Regions from separate parts of the Actinopolymorpha sp. B11F2 genome, predicted to be linked through region 1. Evidence: predicted binding sites of a transcription regulator. Region 1 holds the regulator's gene; each other region holds the start of a gene.
What was found. The regulator LexA, encoded in region 1, represses DNA repair genes until DNA is damaged. The targets are predictions, from matches to a motif close to TCGAACANNTGTTCGA.
Positions count from the first base shown of each region.

Region 2: ABN034_RS01110 (beta-glucosidase) is a predicted target of LexA. The motif match lies at 2,254-2,269, and genes of this name have one in related genera.
Region 3: ABN034_RS27325 (HNH endonuclease signature motif containing protein) is a predicted target of LexA. The motif match lies at 1,676-1,691, and genes of this name have one in related genera.
Region 4: ABN034_RS13740 (HNH endonuclease signature motif containing protein) is a predicted target of LexA. The motif match lies at 2,180-2,195, and genes of this name have one in related genera.

Region 1 covers NZ_JBEFTX010000001.1:764,294-768,170, reverse strand. The annotation lists gene ABN034_RS03485 (ATP-dependent DNA helicase) at 1-782, shown strand, start outside; gene ABN034_RS03480 (hypothetical protein) at 783-1,637, opposite strand; gene lexA (transcriptional repressor LexA) at 1,681-2,418, opposite strand; gene ABN034_RS03470 (LysM peptidoglycan-binding domain-containing protein) at 2,786-3,334, shown strand; gene nrdR (transcriptional regulator NrdR) at 3,684-3,877, shown strand, end outside.
Region 2 covers NZ_JBEFTX010000001.1:238,513-242,389, forward strand. The annotation lists gene ABN034_RS01110 (beta-glucosidase) at 1-2,144, opposite strand, end outside; gene ABN034_RS01115 (LuxR C-terminal-related transcriptional regulator) at 2,390-3,130, opposite strand; gene ABN034_RS01120 (HAD family hydrolase) at 3,249-3,877, shown strand, end outside.
Region 3 covers NZ_JBEFTX010000018.1:133,289-137,165, reverse strand. The annotation lists gene ABN034_RS27330 (ATP-binding protein) at 1-1,514, shown strand, start outside; gene ABN034_RS27325 (HNH endonuclease signature motif containing protein) at 1,802-3,592, shown strand.
Region 4 covers NZ_JBEFTX010000006.1:211,268-215,144, reverse strand. The annotation lists gene ABN034_RS13750 (zinc-dependent alcohol dehydrogenase) at 1-876, shown strand, start outside; gene ABN034_RS13745 (ribonuclease H family protein) at 938-1,972, opposite strand; gene ABN034_RS13740 (HNH endonuclease signature motif containing protein) at 2,457-3,877, shown strand, end outside.

The DNA of each region.
Region 1 (3,877 bases):
GCCCAGGTCGTGCGGCTGGCAGTCACACAGGCGGTGAGATCGCAGAACCCGGCGGCGCTTCCACCGACGCGGCCGCGGCGGCGGGCACGGACGTCGTGGAGCCCTTGCCGTGGCGTGCGCTCGATGTCGGTTCGCCGTTCGACTACGGCCGGCAGGCGATCCTCTATGTCGCCCGACGATTGCCGCCGCCGGGGCGTGGTGGCATCTCGGAGCGCACCTTGCAGGAGCTGGCACAGCTCATGGAGGCCTCGGGCGGCGGGACACTCGGCCTCTTCTCGTCCCGCCGCGCCGCGCAGGACGCCGCGGCCGCGGTTCGGGAACGCCTCGGCCTCGAGGTGCTCTGCCAGGGCGAGGGGCAGCTGGCGGAGCTGCATCGCCGGTTCGTGGACGAGCCGCGGACGTCGTTGTTCGGCACCTTGTCGCTCTGGCAGGGACTGGACGTGCCGGGCGACACCTGCCAGCTCGTGGTCATCGACCGCATTCCGTTCCCGCGCCCCGACGACCCGCTCGCCTCGGCCCGGCAGCGCGCCGTCGACGAGGCCGGCGGCAACGGCTTCATGGCGGTGGCGGCGACCCATGCCGCACTGCTGCTCGCCCAAGGCGTCGGCCGGCTGATCCGGCGTTCGTCCGACCGCGGGGTGGTCGCCGTGCTCGATCCCCGGCTGGTCACGGCCCGCTACGGCGGCTTCCTGCGGGCGTCACTGCCACCGATGTGGTTCACGCCCGACCGCGACGTCGCCGTCGGAGCGCTGCAGCGTTTGCGCGCCGCCCGCGACGCCTGATCAGTCCGGCATGCGTACGCAGATCGCGATCGGGGTCTGTTGGCGGCCCTGACCGAACGGGTTGTCCCGGAACAGTTCGCAGAAGAAGCCGGGGCGGCGATCGGTGTCGTGTCCCAACACGTCACGGCCGAGGTCGTTGGAGTCGATGACGACGGTGCCCGCCAGCGTCCCGGCGATGTCCTCGGGGAGCTGGGCAGTCACGGCGTCGGTGATGGCCGCGGCCACCTTGCCAGGGTCCTTGGGCGGAAGCTTCGCCGAGACATTGGACGGGAACGCCGAATAGGACGTCGGGCCGTCGATCGCGTTGACCCGGTGCCCGGCCACGACGTAGAACCATCCGCGCTGGCGGACGGCCTTGCCGACGACACTGGCTGCTGCCGCTGCCAGGATCCTGGGAAGGCCCGCCTCGTTGATCGCCAGCTGCATCGTCCAAGGGCTGCCGAGTCCGATGCCGTGCGGCGTGCGCTGGACCAGCCGGGAGAGGACCCTGGCCGCAGGCCCCGGGTCGATCTCCCAGGTGAAGTAGGACCGTCCCTGCGAGATCGCCACGATCTTCTCGCTCACCACGACGTACCACGGTCCCTCGAAGACCCCGCTGAAGTGGGGACTCTCCGCGACGAGGCGCGCGGCGTCGCGGACGTAGGCCGTCACGCGGGCCGGCACGTCGTCGCCGCGGGCGAAGAGTTCGGTCTGGAGGGGGATGCGTGCCCATCGCATCCCTTCGACCTCCACGACCAGGCTCTTGCCGTCGTTCGGGGCCAACGGCTCCTTCGCCGGCGGTGGATCGTGCGGGACAGCGGACCGCGCGTGGTCAGCTCCTGACGTCGCGTCGGTCCCCGTCGTGGAGTTTGACATGCTTCTCCCGGTCGTCAGGTGGTGTGCGCGGCACCCTGACAGGTCAGACGCGCCGCAGGACCGCGACGACCTTACCGAGGATCACGGCGTCGTCTCCAGGAATCGGCTCATAGGCCGGGTTGTGCGGCAGCAGCCACACCTGCTTGCCGCGCCGGCTGTAGGTCTTGACGGTGGCCTCACCGTCGATCATCGCGGACACGATCTCGCCCAGCTCGGCCGTGGGTTGCTGGCGAACCACCACCCAGTCGCCGTCGCAGATGGCCGCCTCGACCATCGAGTCGCCCTTGACCTTGAGCAGAAACAGCTCACCCTCGCCTACCAGCTGACGGGGGAGCGGCATGATCTCCTCGACAGCCTGCTCGGCGAGGATCGGTCCACCGGCGGCGATCCGGCCTACCACGGGCACGAACGCCGGCGTGGGATGAGCGTCACCGCTGTCGGTCTCGTCGTACGTCGTCATCCGGGCACTCGAGACGGCCCGGCGGTGAGTGTCGGGGAACAAGACCTCGAGCGCGCGGGGTCGGTTGGGGTCGCGCCGGATGAATCCCTTGGTCTCGAGGACGCGGAGCTGGTGGGCGACCGATGAGGACGAGGTCAGACCGACGAGCTCGCCGATCTCGCGCATGGCAGGTGGATATCCCCGGTTTTCGACCGACTCGCGGATGACTTCCAGGATTCGGCGCTGCCTGGGCGTGAGGCCGGTGGCGTCCGGCGGCCCGTCGGGCAGTTCGCGCACGGCCGCGGTGGAGGAGTCGCGATCGGACTTCTTCCGCTTGGGCATAGCGGTGTTCTCCTTCCGAGGGTTTCCAGGAAGGGCTCCCGGGTTCCCGCCGGGTGCCCACATCGAGGAGCGTAGGGCCTCCGTCATCCACTTTCAAACATCTGTTCGACGGCGTGTCGCGAGCGTGTCGCGGACCGTGCAGGACGCCGCTCGCGCCCACCTGGCCGATGGGACGGTCTGCCTGGCCGACGTGGGCGGGGCTGGTCCTCTCCCACCGGAGAACCTGTGGCCTCGAACCTATTTTCGACCCTGCGGTCTGGCGGGCTGTCGGTGGGGTGGTGTAGAAAATCGTCCAGACGTTCGATCGAACAGTCGTTCGACGTCGAGCAAGGTCGAGGTTCGTTCCCTCGCCGTAGGAGGTCGGCACATGAGTAGCAGTGCGCCAGTCGTGCACATCGACGAGTTCCGTTCCCGGCGGACCTCTCGGGCGAGCGCGCCCCACCTCCCGGAGGCACTGTCGGACAGTGGGCGGCTCGAGGGGGTCCCCCGCAGGGGCGCCGCCGAGCGCTCTCCGGCGCGAGCCCGGCGCGGTCCACGGCCGCGGCTGGTACGGGCGTGTCATCGAGGGCTGGTGGCGGGTGGGCCCGCGCAGGCGCCGGTCACCCTGACCCGGCGGGGCCGGGTCGCCGTTCTGGTGATGACGCTGGTCTTCCTCGCGCTCGGCGTCCTCGGCTCGGTGGTCCTGTTGCAGGGCGCGTCGGCCGCCGACGCGGGCTCTGACGGTGGTCAGTCGGTCCGGACCAGGACGGTGACGGTGGCGCCAGGGCAGACGCTGTGGGAGATCGCCGCACGAGTGGATCCTGATGCCGACATCCGGGCCACGGTCGAGGAGATCTCCCGGCTCAATGGCCTGACGAGCGCCGGTGACCTGGAGATGGGCCAGTCACTCGTGGTCCCAGTTCGTTCCGGTAGCTGACATCGCCGCCCCGAGGGTCTGGCCGGCGACACGCCCGGCTATCGCGGGTTGTGTCCCGCCTTGCGCCACCTGACCTGCAGCGACGCGGGGAGAGGAGTGTCGCCGGCGCGCCGAAGCTTGCATGGGTCTGGGCGACCGACGTACGGTACCCCTAGATGTGGTAGTTACAGAGTTGTAAGTCGTCCACAGGTTGTGATTCGAAGCCCACAGGTTCTCCCCAGGGAATCCACAGTCTCATCCCCAGGGACAGCGCGATCTGGGCCCCGAACCAGGACATGTCGGGCAGATCTCGACGGCAGGGCCCGATCATCTGATCACCCCGCCGCCTGGACCCCGAGGAGCGCGCGTCATGCACTGCCCTTTCTGTCGACACCTCGACAGTCGCGTCGTCGACAGTCGTACGACCGACGACGGCACCGCGATCCGGCGCCGTCGCCAGTGCCCTGAGTGCGAGCGTCGCTTCACGACCGTCGAACAGGTCACCCTCGCCGTGGTGAAGCGCTGCGGAGTGACCGAGCCGTTCAGTCGGGACAAGGTCGCGGC
Region 2 (3,877 bases), 530 kb from region 1:
CTCGCCGGTCGTACGTCGATGGTGTCGTACGACCAGTCGGTGTAACCGAGACCGTGCCCGAACCAGTACGCCGGCGCGGGGCCTTCCCGGCGTTGCCATGCGCGGTATCCGATGAAGATCCCTTCGTCGTACGCCAGCACACCGTCGACCGGCTCGACGTCGAGGATGGGGCAGTCGGCCGCGGCCACCGGCCAGGTGGTCGGCAGCCGCCCGCCGGGCTCGGCGACTCCTGTGAGTACGTCGGCCAGGGCCGCGCCGGCCTCCTGGCCCGGGAACCAGACCAGCAGGACGGCCGCCACCTCGTCGCGCCACGGCATCTCCACCGGCGAGCCGGCGTTGACGACGACCACCGTGCGTGGGTTGGCGGCCGCGACCTTCCGGACCAGCTCGTCCTGACGTCCGGGGAGTGCGAGGCTCGACCGGTCGAAACCCTCCGACTCGACCTCCTCGGTCGTTCCCACCACGACGATTGCGACGTCCGCGGTTCCGGCAGCCGCGGCGGCCTGCTCGATCAGCGCGTCCGCCGGAGGCGTCGGAGTGGCATGGCCGAGCCGGAACGTGATGAACGCACCCTCGTCGCGGTCCTCGGCACGGGCGACCCGGTGGGTCAGCGACACCTGCACCGGACGTCCGGACGAGAGGTCGACGTCGAAGCGCAGCTCCGGCGGGTTCAGGAGCGCCGCGCCAGGATCGTCGCTGTCGGCCTCCAGCCGGCCGGCGAACCGCTCCACACCGTCGACGACGAGCCGGTAGTCCCCCACACCGGCGATCCCGAACCGGTGCGTGCCAGCGACGGCTGGTGTGAACTCGCCCGCGACCTCGACGCTGTCCAGGGCCGCGAGGTCTACTCCGTCCGGCAGGTCGCCCAGCCAGCGGGCAGAGCCGTCCTGGAGCGGTTGCGTACCGAGGACCGTGCCGTCGGCGGCCCGGAACACCGCCTGCAGCCCGAAGTCGCCGGCCGCAGGAGCGAGCTTGGTCCGCGGATCCGCGCCGACGGCGTATGTCACCTCGGGCAGGACCGCCCGGAGACCGTCGAGCGGCGAGACGACCCGCTCCGGGAACACCTGTGCCGAACCACCGCCGAGGACGCGCGCCTCGGCCGCGGCCGCACCGATGACCGCCACTCGCGAGAGCCTGCCCGGGTCCAGCGGGAGCAGGCCGTCGTTACGGAGCAGGACGAACGACCGGCTCGCCGCCTCACGCGCGAGGCCCTCGCCGTCGACCGGTTCCGGGAGCGCTTCGGGCGCCACGACAGGTCCCGCGCCCGCGAGCAGACCCACCCGCGCCGCCAGCCGCAGCACCCGGCGGCAGGCCTCGTCGACGACGGTCAGGGGCACTCTGCCCTCCTCGACGGCGCGCGCCAACGCCTCGCCGAAGACGGTCCGCGGCCCGGGCATCGCGACGTCCAACCCACCAAGCGCCGCACCCACGGTGTCGCGGGCCGCGGTCCAGTCGGAGACATTCACCCCGTCGAAGCCCCATTCGCGCTTCAGCACGCCGTTCACCAGTCCGTCGTGCTCGGTCATCGTCGTGCCGTTGACCTTGTTGTACGCCGTCATCACGCCCCAGGCGCCTGCCTCGCGCACGATCGCCTCGAACGGCGCGAGATAGAGCTCGCGCAACGTCCGGTCCGACGCGCGGACGTCGACGGTGAACCGGTCGGTCTCGGAGTCGTTCGCCACATAGTGCTTGACGGTCACACCGACGCCGCCGTCCTGCACACCCGCGACGTAGCCCACCCCGATCCGGCCGGTGAGGAACGGATCCTCGGAGTACGCCTCGAAGTGCCGTCCACCGCGCGGGCTCCGGTGCAGGTTGACCGTCGGCGCCAGCAGCAGGTGCACGCCCTTGCGGCGCGCCTCCTGGGCGAGCAGCCGCCCGACACGCCGGGCCAGCTCAGGATCCCAGGTCGCCGCGAGCGCGGTGGGGCTGGGCAGCGCGATCGACGGGTCGTCTGGCGTCCACCGGGTTCCGCGTACGCCGATCGGCCCGTCGGACATCACCAGCGACTTCAACCCGATCTCGGGCACAGCCGGGAGCGACCAGACGTCCTTGCCGGCAAGCAGGCTCGCCTTCGTCGCGAGGTCCAGGCGCGCGAGCGCCTTGTCAACGGCGGACTCGATCTCCATGGCCTCGATCTGCATGACGTGGACTCCTTCTGGGACGCGGGCCTTCGAGTATGGCCGGCCCTGGGGTCACGTCACCAGGGGCGCCGGACGTAGGACAGTCCAACCGGGTAAGCGATCGACGGGTTCGAACGGGTTGTCGCCAATGCCTGATCCGATGCCGCCCGAGGCCAACGTTCTGAATGTCGGCCGGCCGACGACGCCACTCCTGGTGCTTCTTTCGCAAACAGGAGGAACCCGGCTCCGTCCACGTCAGGGACCGCTCAGCTGCCAGGCAGGTCTCCGCCGAAGGTGAGAACCCGACCGTCGCAGTCCCTGAGCTGGAACTCGCGCAGGCCGTAGTACCGGTCGTGCAGGTCCTGCAGGAAAGTCACGCGGGCCGCCTTCGCATAGGCGTACAACGCCTCGACGTCCTCGACCCAGAAGTACGCGTCGCAGGAGATCTTCTTGAACTCCTGGTTGGAGTGCACGCCGCTGCCGCGCTCCGTTGTCCGGCCCAGCATCACCCGCTGGCCGTCGCGGTGCAGGATCGCGAAGACGGGCTCACCGAGGCTCTCGTGCATTCGGCCATGCGCGTGGTCCTCGCGGAGGTAGTCGCCGATCTGGAAACCCAGGTGGTCGCGGTACCACTCGGCGGTCCTCGCCACGTCGTCGACGAGGAACATCGGTGCGATCCCGGTGAGCGTGCCCGGTGCGGTCGTAGTGGCCATCTTCTGTCTCCTCTCGGCGCGGGCGAGGTCGATCCCGGGCCGTGGCTCGTCCCCGAGTGGTCGGCCGGACCAGCGCCGCAGGGCTGCCCGGTCGGTGAGCTGCAGCTTCCCGACGATGTTCGCGACGTGGTACTTCACGGTGTCGACGCGACATCCGCGGATCTGGGCGATCTCGGCGTTACCTAGCCCTTCCCGGACCTTCAGCAGGACCGCCCACTCGGTGGGCGTCAGCACGTCAGGGTGCGGCGGGCGGCCACGTGGCCGGGGCTCCCGACGGTTGTCGCGTGCTGCCATGCCCGGAGCCTAGGTGGCCCGCCTGGGCAATTACCTCCCCCTCGACGCCCGCGGCATCCGAGGGCGCCTCCACGGGTCGTCGACCACGTCGGACCTACGACCACCCAGAATGGTCGTCGTGGAGAGATCTGAGGTGCAGGACGGCGACGGCCTGGCTGACCCGCGACCCATGCCGGCGTTCGAGGCCCCGGCGTTCGAGGCCCCGGTGTTCGAGGCCTTGGTGTTCGAGGCCTTGGTGTTCGACTTCGACGGGCTCATCCTCGACACGGAGGTACCGGAGTTCCAGGCGTGGCAGGAGATCTTCGCCGCCCATGACGCCGTACTGGAGGTCGAGATCTGGGCGCAGTGCATCGGCAGCTCCGATCACGGTTGGGATCCGTACGCCCATCTCGCCGAACTGAGCGGCCGAAGCGTCGACCGGACAGCCATCCGTACCGCCAAGCGGGCCCGCGTCCACGAGCTGATTGCGGCCAACCCGATCCTGCCCGGCGTGGAGGCGTATCTCCGGGACGCGCGAGAACACGGCCTCAAGATCGGGTTGGCGTCCAGCTCACCGCTGAGCTGGGTCGACGGGCACCTGCGCCGGCTCGGCCTGACCGAGCACTTCGACACCATCAAGACGTCGGAGGACGTATGCAGGACCAAGCCAGACCCGGCGCTCTACCAGGTCGCCGTCGAGGCACTCGGCGTCGCGCCGGAGCGGGCGATCGCCCTGGAAGACTCCCCCAACGGCCTGGCGGCGGCGAG
Region 3 (3,877 bases), on a different contig from region 1:
GCGCCGAACAGTTGCTGTGGATGCGTACCTCGGTCTTCTCCGGAAGTTTTGACCTGACGGCCGCGGAGGCGATCTGTGCGGGCGACGGAATCAAGACCGAGGACGTGATCGATCTCGTCGCCGAGCTGATCGACAAGTCGATCCTGGTCAGGGAGGAGTCCGGGCGGGTCGCGAGGTACCGGCAGCTGGACATCATCCGGGAGTACGGTCGACGGAAGCTGGCCGACCTCGGCGACGAGGCGAGGACCCGACTGCGGCACCGGGACTACTACCAGCGGATCGCCGCGCGAACGGCCGTCGAGCAGTTCGGACCGAACCAGGTCGAGTGGTTCGGCGGGCTGACTCTCGACTACGCCGACCTCCGGGCCGCCATGGAGTACTGCCTCACGATCCCCGGCGAGGCGCAGAACGGCCTGCGGATGGCGGCCGACCTGCTCTTCCACTGGGTACGGAGCTACTACCTCATCGAGGGTCGGCGTTGGCTGGACCGCATGCTCGCCGCGGACGCCACCCCCACGCGGGCCCGCGCCGACGCACTCTGGTCCGACAGCTGGTTGGCCATCATCCAGGGCGACACCGCGGCCGCCCAGGTGATGCTCGACGAGGCCCGGCGGTTGGGTGAGCATTTCGACTCGCCGCGCATACTGGGCTACGTCGCGCTGTTCTCCGGCTTTGCCGCGATGTACTCCGGAGACAGTGCCACCGCACTTCGCCGGTACGACGAGGCGCGCCAGCTTCATCTCGCCGCGGGAAACCAGCAGGGACTTGCGCTGACCTTCGTCCGGCTCTGTATGGGTTACTCCTTCCTCGGCGACTCCGAACGGGCGATCGCCATGGGGGAGGAGTGCGTGAAGCTGTCCGACGCCGTCGGTGACATCTGGTGCAAGGCGTACGCCCTGATGGCCATGGGAATCGACGTGTGGCGTCAGGGCGATGCGCGCCGGGCGACGGTGATCGAACAGGAAAGCCTTCGGTTGAACCGGTCGTTGGACGCACGGCTCGGCATCGCGCTCAACCTCGAGGTGCTGGCGTGGGTGGCCGCCTCGGTGGGGCAGTTCCAGCACTCGGCCAGACTTCTCGGGGCACTGCAGAAGCTGAAGCGGTCGACCGGGGCGCCACTGTCGGGTTACGGACATCTGGCGGGATACCACGAGGCGTGCGTGAACCAGGTGCGCGACGCACTTGGCGCGGAGGGGTACGACGCGATGGTCCTGCAGGGCGCCAACCTGAACCTCGACCAGGCGATCTCCCATGCGCTGCGGGAGAAGGAGCACCACGCGCGGCCGGCCCCTGCGCGTGGCGAAGCCGTGCACCTCACCCGGCGGGAGCGCGAGATCGCCGAACTCGTCGCCAAAGGGCAGAGCAACAAGGAAATCGCGGCGGCCTTGGTGATCGCGCAACGGACGGCGGAGAGCCACGTGGAGAACATCCTGGTGAAGTTGGGCTTCACGTCCCGCGCGCAGATCGCCGCCTGGGTCTCCGCTCACGGGCAGGCTGAGCGCCCGAATAGCTGACCGATAGGTGTGAGTGCGGGGGCGGCGCGTCGCCGGCAAGACCCGCGTCTCGCTGATGGCGAGTAGGCCGGTTTCGCTTGTGATGTAAGGAGAAAACCGGTTCCGGCGGCAGGTGGATTCGGGTGGCGTCCGGTTGCGGTCATGATCGTTTGTAGGTATAGTCGAACGCATGATCGATGGTCGGGTGCGGGTGTCGCCGCTGCCGGACGGGTTCGCCTCGATGGCGGCCGGTCCGGGGTTGGCGGCCGCGGCGGTCGGTGGATCGGGGCTCGTGTAACGGGTTCGAGTTGGAGGAGTTGATCCGGGCCCGGCGGAAGCTGATCGCGCACCTGGAAGCGCAGTGTTTGGGCGATGTGGCGGCGTTGGCGTACTGCCCGCCGGGGCTGGTGGATGATCCGGCCGCCCGCACACCAGCTTTGCAGCCGCATGGGTCGGCGGTGTTGGAGCCGTTGTTGGGGTGGACGGCGTATCACGCCGACTGGTATTTCGACCTGGCGCTGACCTTGGAAACCCTGCCGCGGATCCGGCAGGCGTTGAATGCCGGGGAACTCGAACTGCCCGAGGTGCGGGTGATCGCCGACCGGATCCGGGTTCTGGAAACGGTAGAAGAGCGGCGTGCGGTGGAGGACGCCCTGTTCCCGGACGTGGTGGGGATGCGGGCCGGGTTGTTGCGGATCCGGGTCGAAGCTGAAGTGTTGAAGGTCAACCCCGAGGCGGCCGCGCGTCGTCACGAGAAAGCTCGCGCCGACCGTGGAGTGGAGGTCTATCCGGCGATCGACGGGGTAGCCGACCTTCGCCTGCTTGGCATCCCCGCCGACCAGGCGGCCGAGGCCTATGCGTATCTGGATGCGATAGCCCGGTCGGTCAAGGCCACCGGTGACGAACGCACCCTGCCCCAACTCCGCGCCGACATCGCCGCCAGCCTGCTCTCCGGCAGAGCCGACCTCACCCCCTGCCCCGGCACGACCCCCACCCCTACCGGCACCAGAACCGGTACCGGCATCGGGGACGTGGACGAGCCCAACCAGGCAAGCCAAGCAGCCGGGCCGAATGACCAGACCCAGGCGAGCGACATGGCCGAGGCGAGCGACATGGCCGAGGCGAGGGGCATGGCCGAGGCGAGCGGCATGGCCGAGACGGGCGAGTCCGGTAGTGAGGACTCCACCTACGGTTGTCCGCACACCGGGTGCGACCACGACCACCATGACCGGTACTGCCCCTGCCCCGACTGCAAACCCGCCCCACGAGGCACCAACCAGCAAAGCCCGGCAGAACCCCACCCCACAGACTCCAGCACCACAGACACCGGCACCACAGACAGGACCGGACACTCAGGCACCACAGACACCGGTGCTGCAGGCAGCAGGAGCGCAGGCGGGCCGGAAGGAGTCATTCGGCCGCCGCAGGTACGGACCAGGGCGAAGATCCAACTCACCATCCCACTACCCACCCTGCTCGAGCTCAGCAAACAGCCGGGCGAGCTTGGTGGGTTCGGACCGATCCTGATCGAAACCGCCCGCCGAATCATCGCCAACCACCTGAACAACCCCGACGCCCTCTTCACCGTCGGCGTCACCCACCCCACCACCGGACGATTACTGTCCCTGCACCCCATCCCACGCAGGTTCCTCCGCGGACTCGCCGCAGAGTTGGTCGAAGCCCTCAACCAACGCTGCGTCTGGCCAACGTGTCGCCGTCCGGCGAACACCTGCCAACTCGACCACACCACCGACCATGCCGACGGCGGCGAGACCTCCGTCGACAACAGCGGACCCATGTGCCCACGCCACCACACCGTCAAAACCGAAGCCGAGTGGAAGCTCCAGCAGCCGACACCGGGGGGTTACACCTTCACCGACCCCCACGGACGCACCTACCGGACCGAACCACCACCCCTCACCGACGACCCCACGTGCGACCCAGACCATGCGCGGGACCCAGACCATGCGCGGGACCCAGACCATGCGCGGGACCCAGACCATGCGCGGGACCCAGACCATGCGCGGGACCCAGATCCGGTAGGCGCCGGTGGCGCGCCGGGCATCACCGCCATCGACGCGGACGTGCCGCCGTTCTGAGGGGGCCGTTCGTGAAGTGGCGGAACGCCCCAGCCAGGTGGATGGCCGAGTTGGTTCACCAAGCATTCACTGCGCACCGGTACACCTGGTCTGCCGTTCACGTCGTGGTGCCGCCGGCTTCGCGCGGGAGGGACCCATCTCCGTCGCGGCAGTTCACCCTGCATCGACGTCCATGCGACCTCGGAGCGTGCTGATGTTCCTTCGCCGTCCTGCCGGTCTACCGCCCGTGTTGGGCATCCTCCTCGGCTTGCCCTCGTGGCGGCCGGGGCAGGCGTTGCCTCCGCC
Region 4 (3,877 bases), on a different contig from region 1:
CTCGTCGGCGGCATCTGCGGCAGCGACGTACCCAAGTTCACCGGCGCCGCCCCGGCGGACGGCCACGACCAGCCGGGCCCGGGCTATCCGCTCCACGAGATCGTCGCGGAGGTGGTCGCGAGCGCGAGCGCGCGGTTTCGAGCCGGCGATCGTGTGGTGGGCGTCGCGCGGGGAGTACAGGGCCTGCGGGAGTACTCCGTCACGTCGGACTTCCTGGTGTGCGCCGTGCCTGACCAGTTGCCCGGTCAGTTGCCTGACCGGTTGCCTGACCTGCAGGCGATCGCGGCCCAGCCCCTCGCCACGGTCCTCAGTGCGGTCGACCGGGCACCCGACGTCGCCGGTCGTACCGTCGCGGTGCTCGGCCTCGGGCCGATCGGCCTGCTGTTCGCCCACGTACTGAAGGCCCGGGGGGCGCGGTCCGTCGTCGGGGTCGACCCGGTTGACCGGACCGAGGTGGCGGCCGACTACGGCCTGGACGAGTCGGTCGCGTCCACCGCGTCCGCGTGGGTTGCCGGGCTCGCCGACGACGACCGGGTGGATCTGTGTGTGGAGGCGGTCGGCCACCAGACCGCGACCCTCGCCGACGCGGTGCGCGCGGCGGCACCCGGCGGGCACGTGCTGGCGTTCGGGGTGGTCGACACCGAGGACCACGTGGTGCCGTTCAGGACGTTCTTCCGCAAGAACCTCTCGATGACAGCGGGTACGACGCCGCACGATCATTGGGTGCCCTACCTCGGCCGGGCGCTCGAGCTGCTCGCCGCGCGACCGCTGCCGGCGTACGTGACGCACGCCCTGCCGGTCACGGAGGCGCAGAAGGCGTACGACCTCGCCGCCACGCCGGCTCCCGGGCGGCTCAAGGTCGCCATGACCGCATGAGCCCGCCATCCTCGGTGCTCATGGCGGCCAGTCTCACAGGCATCTCGGGACCGAAGGGTGGTCAGGCTTCCGGCGGGATGATCCACACGTCGTCCGGGATCCGCTTCTCGAGCGCCTTGACCCGGGTGCCCAGCGCGCGGTCCGTGCCATCCCACACGACCAGCGCGCAGTCGGCCTGGGCGACGAGCCAGTCGTTGCGGCGGGCGATGACGCGGGCCGCCACCTGCGTGGACGTCGGCTTGTCCGGGGAGAACGTGAGGCTGGCCGAGGCCGCGTCCATCAGCTCCCGGAAGCTCACCCGGCGGGCCTGCGGCCACACCTCGTCGGGGTTGGGGAACGCGAGCACCGGGACGTACGGCACCCTCGCCCGCGCCGCCGCCTGCGCTCCGAGCTGCTCCGCGCCGAGACCGAGACCGGTGAGCACCACGAGGTCGGGATGCACGGCACGGAGCCCTGCGAGGATCTCGGTCAGCTTGCGGCCGACCTGGGCGGCGACAGGATTGTCGTCGTACCCACCGAGTTGTGGTGGCCGAGGCCCGAAGACGACCACCCGGTAGCCGGCCGGTGCGGCGAGACCGCTGACCGCCTTACCGGACGCGGCCGTGCTGCGCTTGCGTTCGGGCTTGTCGGGCGGTCCCAGCTCCGCCGGCGGGCGTGAACCCGACCGTCCCGCCTGGGTACGTGCCGCCTCGGCGGCGAGCCGGTCGACGAGGTCGTTCATCGCATCGCCGCTGTGGCCGCGTACCCACTGGAAGGTGAGCTTCCCGTTGCGGGCATGGAACAGCTCGACCAGTGGCCGCCACAGGTCCTGGTTCGCGACCGGCTGGCGGGCGGCGTTCGTCCAGCCCTTGCGTTCCCAGGAGGCGTACCAGCGCTTGTTGAAGCAGTTCACGACGTACAGCGAGTCACTGACAACGGTCAGCGGGCCGTCCAGCGCGCGTACCGCCGACAACGCGGCCATGAGTTCCATCCGCTGGTTGGTGGTCTTCGGGTCGGCACCGCTCGCATGTGCGCCGCCGGGCACGGCCCATGCCCAACCACCCGGGCCGTCCGGGTTCTGCAGACAGGCGCCATCTGTGTAGACGGTCGTGGGCATCCACCCAGCATCTCGTACCGCCGCCGACACAGATCAGCGGGTACGCATGTCGGTGGGATGAGCCACCGGGTCGCCGAGGTGTTGGGCGGGCCGGCGCAGTGGGTGCCGTGTGGGGGGTCGGAACGTGGGTTTCGCCAACAGCGTAAGGGATTTCGACCTCCACCCGTGCGGGGCCACTGGTTGCTGCAATGATCATTTTGGGCTTAGCCGAACGCATGAGCGACACGGGGGTGCGCGTCTCACCACTGCCGTAGGGGTTCACCGAGATGGTGCCCGGTCCCGGCTTGGCAGCTGCGTCGGCGCGGGTCGATCGTGATGCGTGTAACGGCTACGAGTTGGAGGAGCTGATCCGCGCGCGGCGGAGCTGATCTCCTCCCTGGAGGCGGCCTGTCTGGCCGATGCGGCCGCACTCGCCTATTGTCCGGCCGGTCTGGTCGATGGTCCGGCGGACCGATCAGCGGAGCCGGAGCCCCATGGTTCGGCCTTGTTGGAGCAGTTGTTGGGGTGGTCGGCCTATCACGCCGACTGGTACCTCGACCTCGCCCTGCTCCTGAGAACCATCCCCCGGACCCGTGCGGCTCTGGCTGCCGGTCAGCTCGAGCTCGCCGACGCTCGCGCGATCGCCGAACGGATCCGCGTTCTGGAAACCGCGGAGGAGCGGCGTGCGGTGGAGGACGCCCTGTTCCCGGACGTGTTGGGGCTGCGGGCGGGATTGTTGCGAATCCGGGTCGAAGCCGAAGTGCTCAAGATCAACCCGGAAGCAGCCGTACTCAGGCACAAGCGGGCTCGGGCCAACCGTGGTGTCGACGTGTATCCAGCGATCGACGGGGTGGCCGACCTGCGGCTGCACGGGATCCCTGCGGACCAGGCGGTCGAAGCGTACGCCTACCTGGACGCCATGGCACGATCGATGAAGTCCGCCGGCGACGAACGCACCCTGCCCCAACTTCGCGCCGACATCGCCGCCAGCCTGCTGTCCGGCCGCGCCGACATCACCACCTGTGGCAGTGGCGACGCCAGCCGGGCGGCCGCTGACGGTTCGAGTCCCGCCGGGAGCGACGCCACCGACACCGATCCGGGCTGTTCGCACACCGGCTGCGACCACGAGCATCATGACCGGTACTGCCCTTGCCCCGACTGCAAACCCGCCACGTACCGTCCCGATCCAGCCGGTTCGAGTGGCCCAGCCGGCCGCGACGGCAGAGCGGCCGGCTGGGCCGGCCGCGACGGCAGAGCGGCCGGCGACCAAGCCGGCCGCGACGACCAGGAAGCTGGCGGCGATGCCTGTTCCGGGCGGGACCAGGGCGTCACCGACGGCCAGCTGGATGGGCAGGAACACGCCGACCCGGCGGGTGGCTGGGACCACGCGGACCGGCAGTCGGCGGGGTTCCAGCGACCGCTGGTGCGGACCAGGGCGAAGATCCAACTCACCATCCCGCTCCTCGCCCTGCTCAACGTGTCGGGACAGCCCGCCGAACTCGGCGGCTACGGGCCGATCCTGCTCGAAACAGCCCGCCGGATCATGGCCAACCACCTGGACAACCCTGATGCCCTGTTCACGGTGGGGGTGACGCATCCGATCACCGGGCGATTACTGTCCCTTCACCCTGTCCCACGCAGGTTCCTCCGCGGACTCGCCGCAGAATTGGTCGAAGCCCTCAACCAACGCTGCGTCTGGCCAACGTGTCGCCGTCCGGCGAACACGTGCCAGCTCGATCACACCACCGACCATGCCGACGGCGGCGAGACTTCCATCGACAACAGCGGAACCATGTGCCCACGCCACCACGCCGTCAAGAGCGGAGCCGAGTGGAAGCTACAGCAGCCGACACCGGGGCATTTCACCTTCACCGACCCACGCGGACGCACCTACCGGACCGAACCACCACGCCTCACCGACCCCGA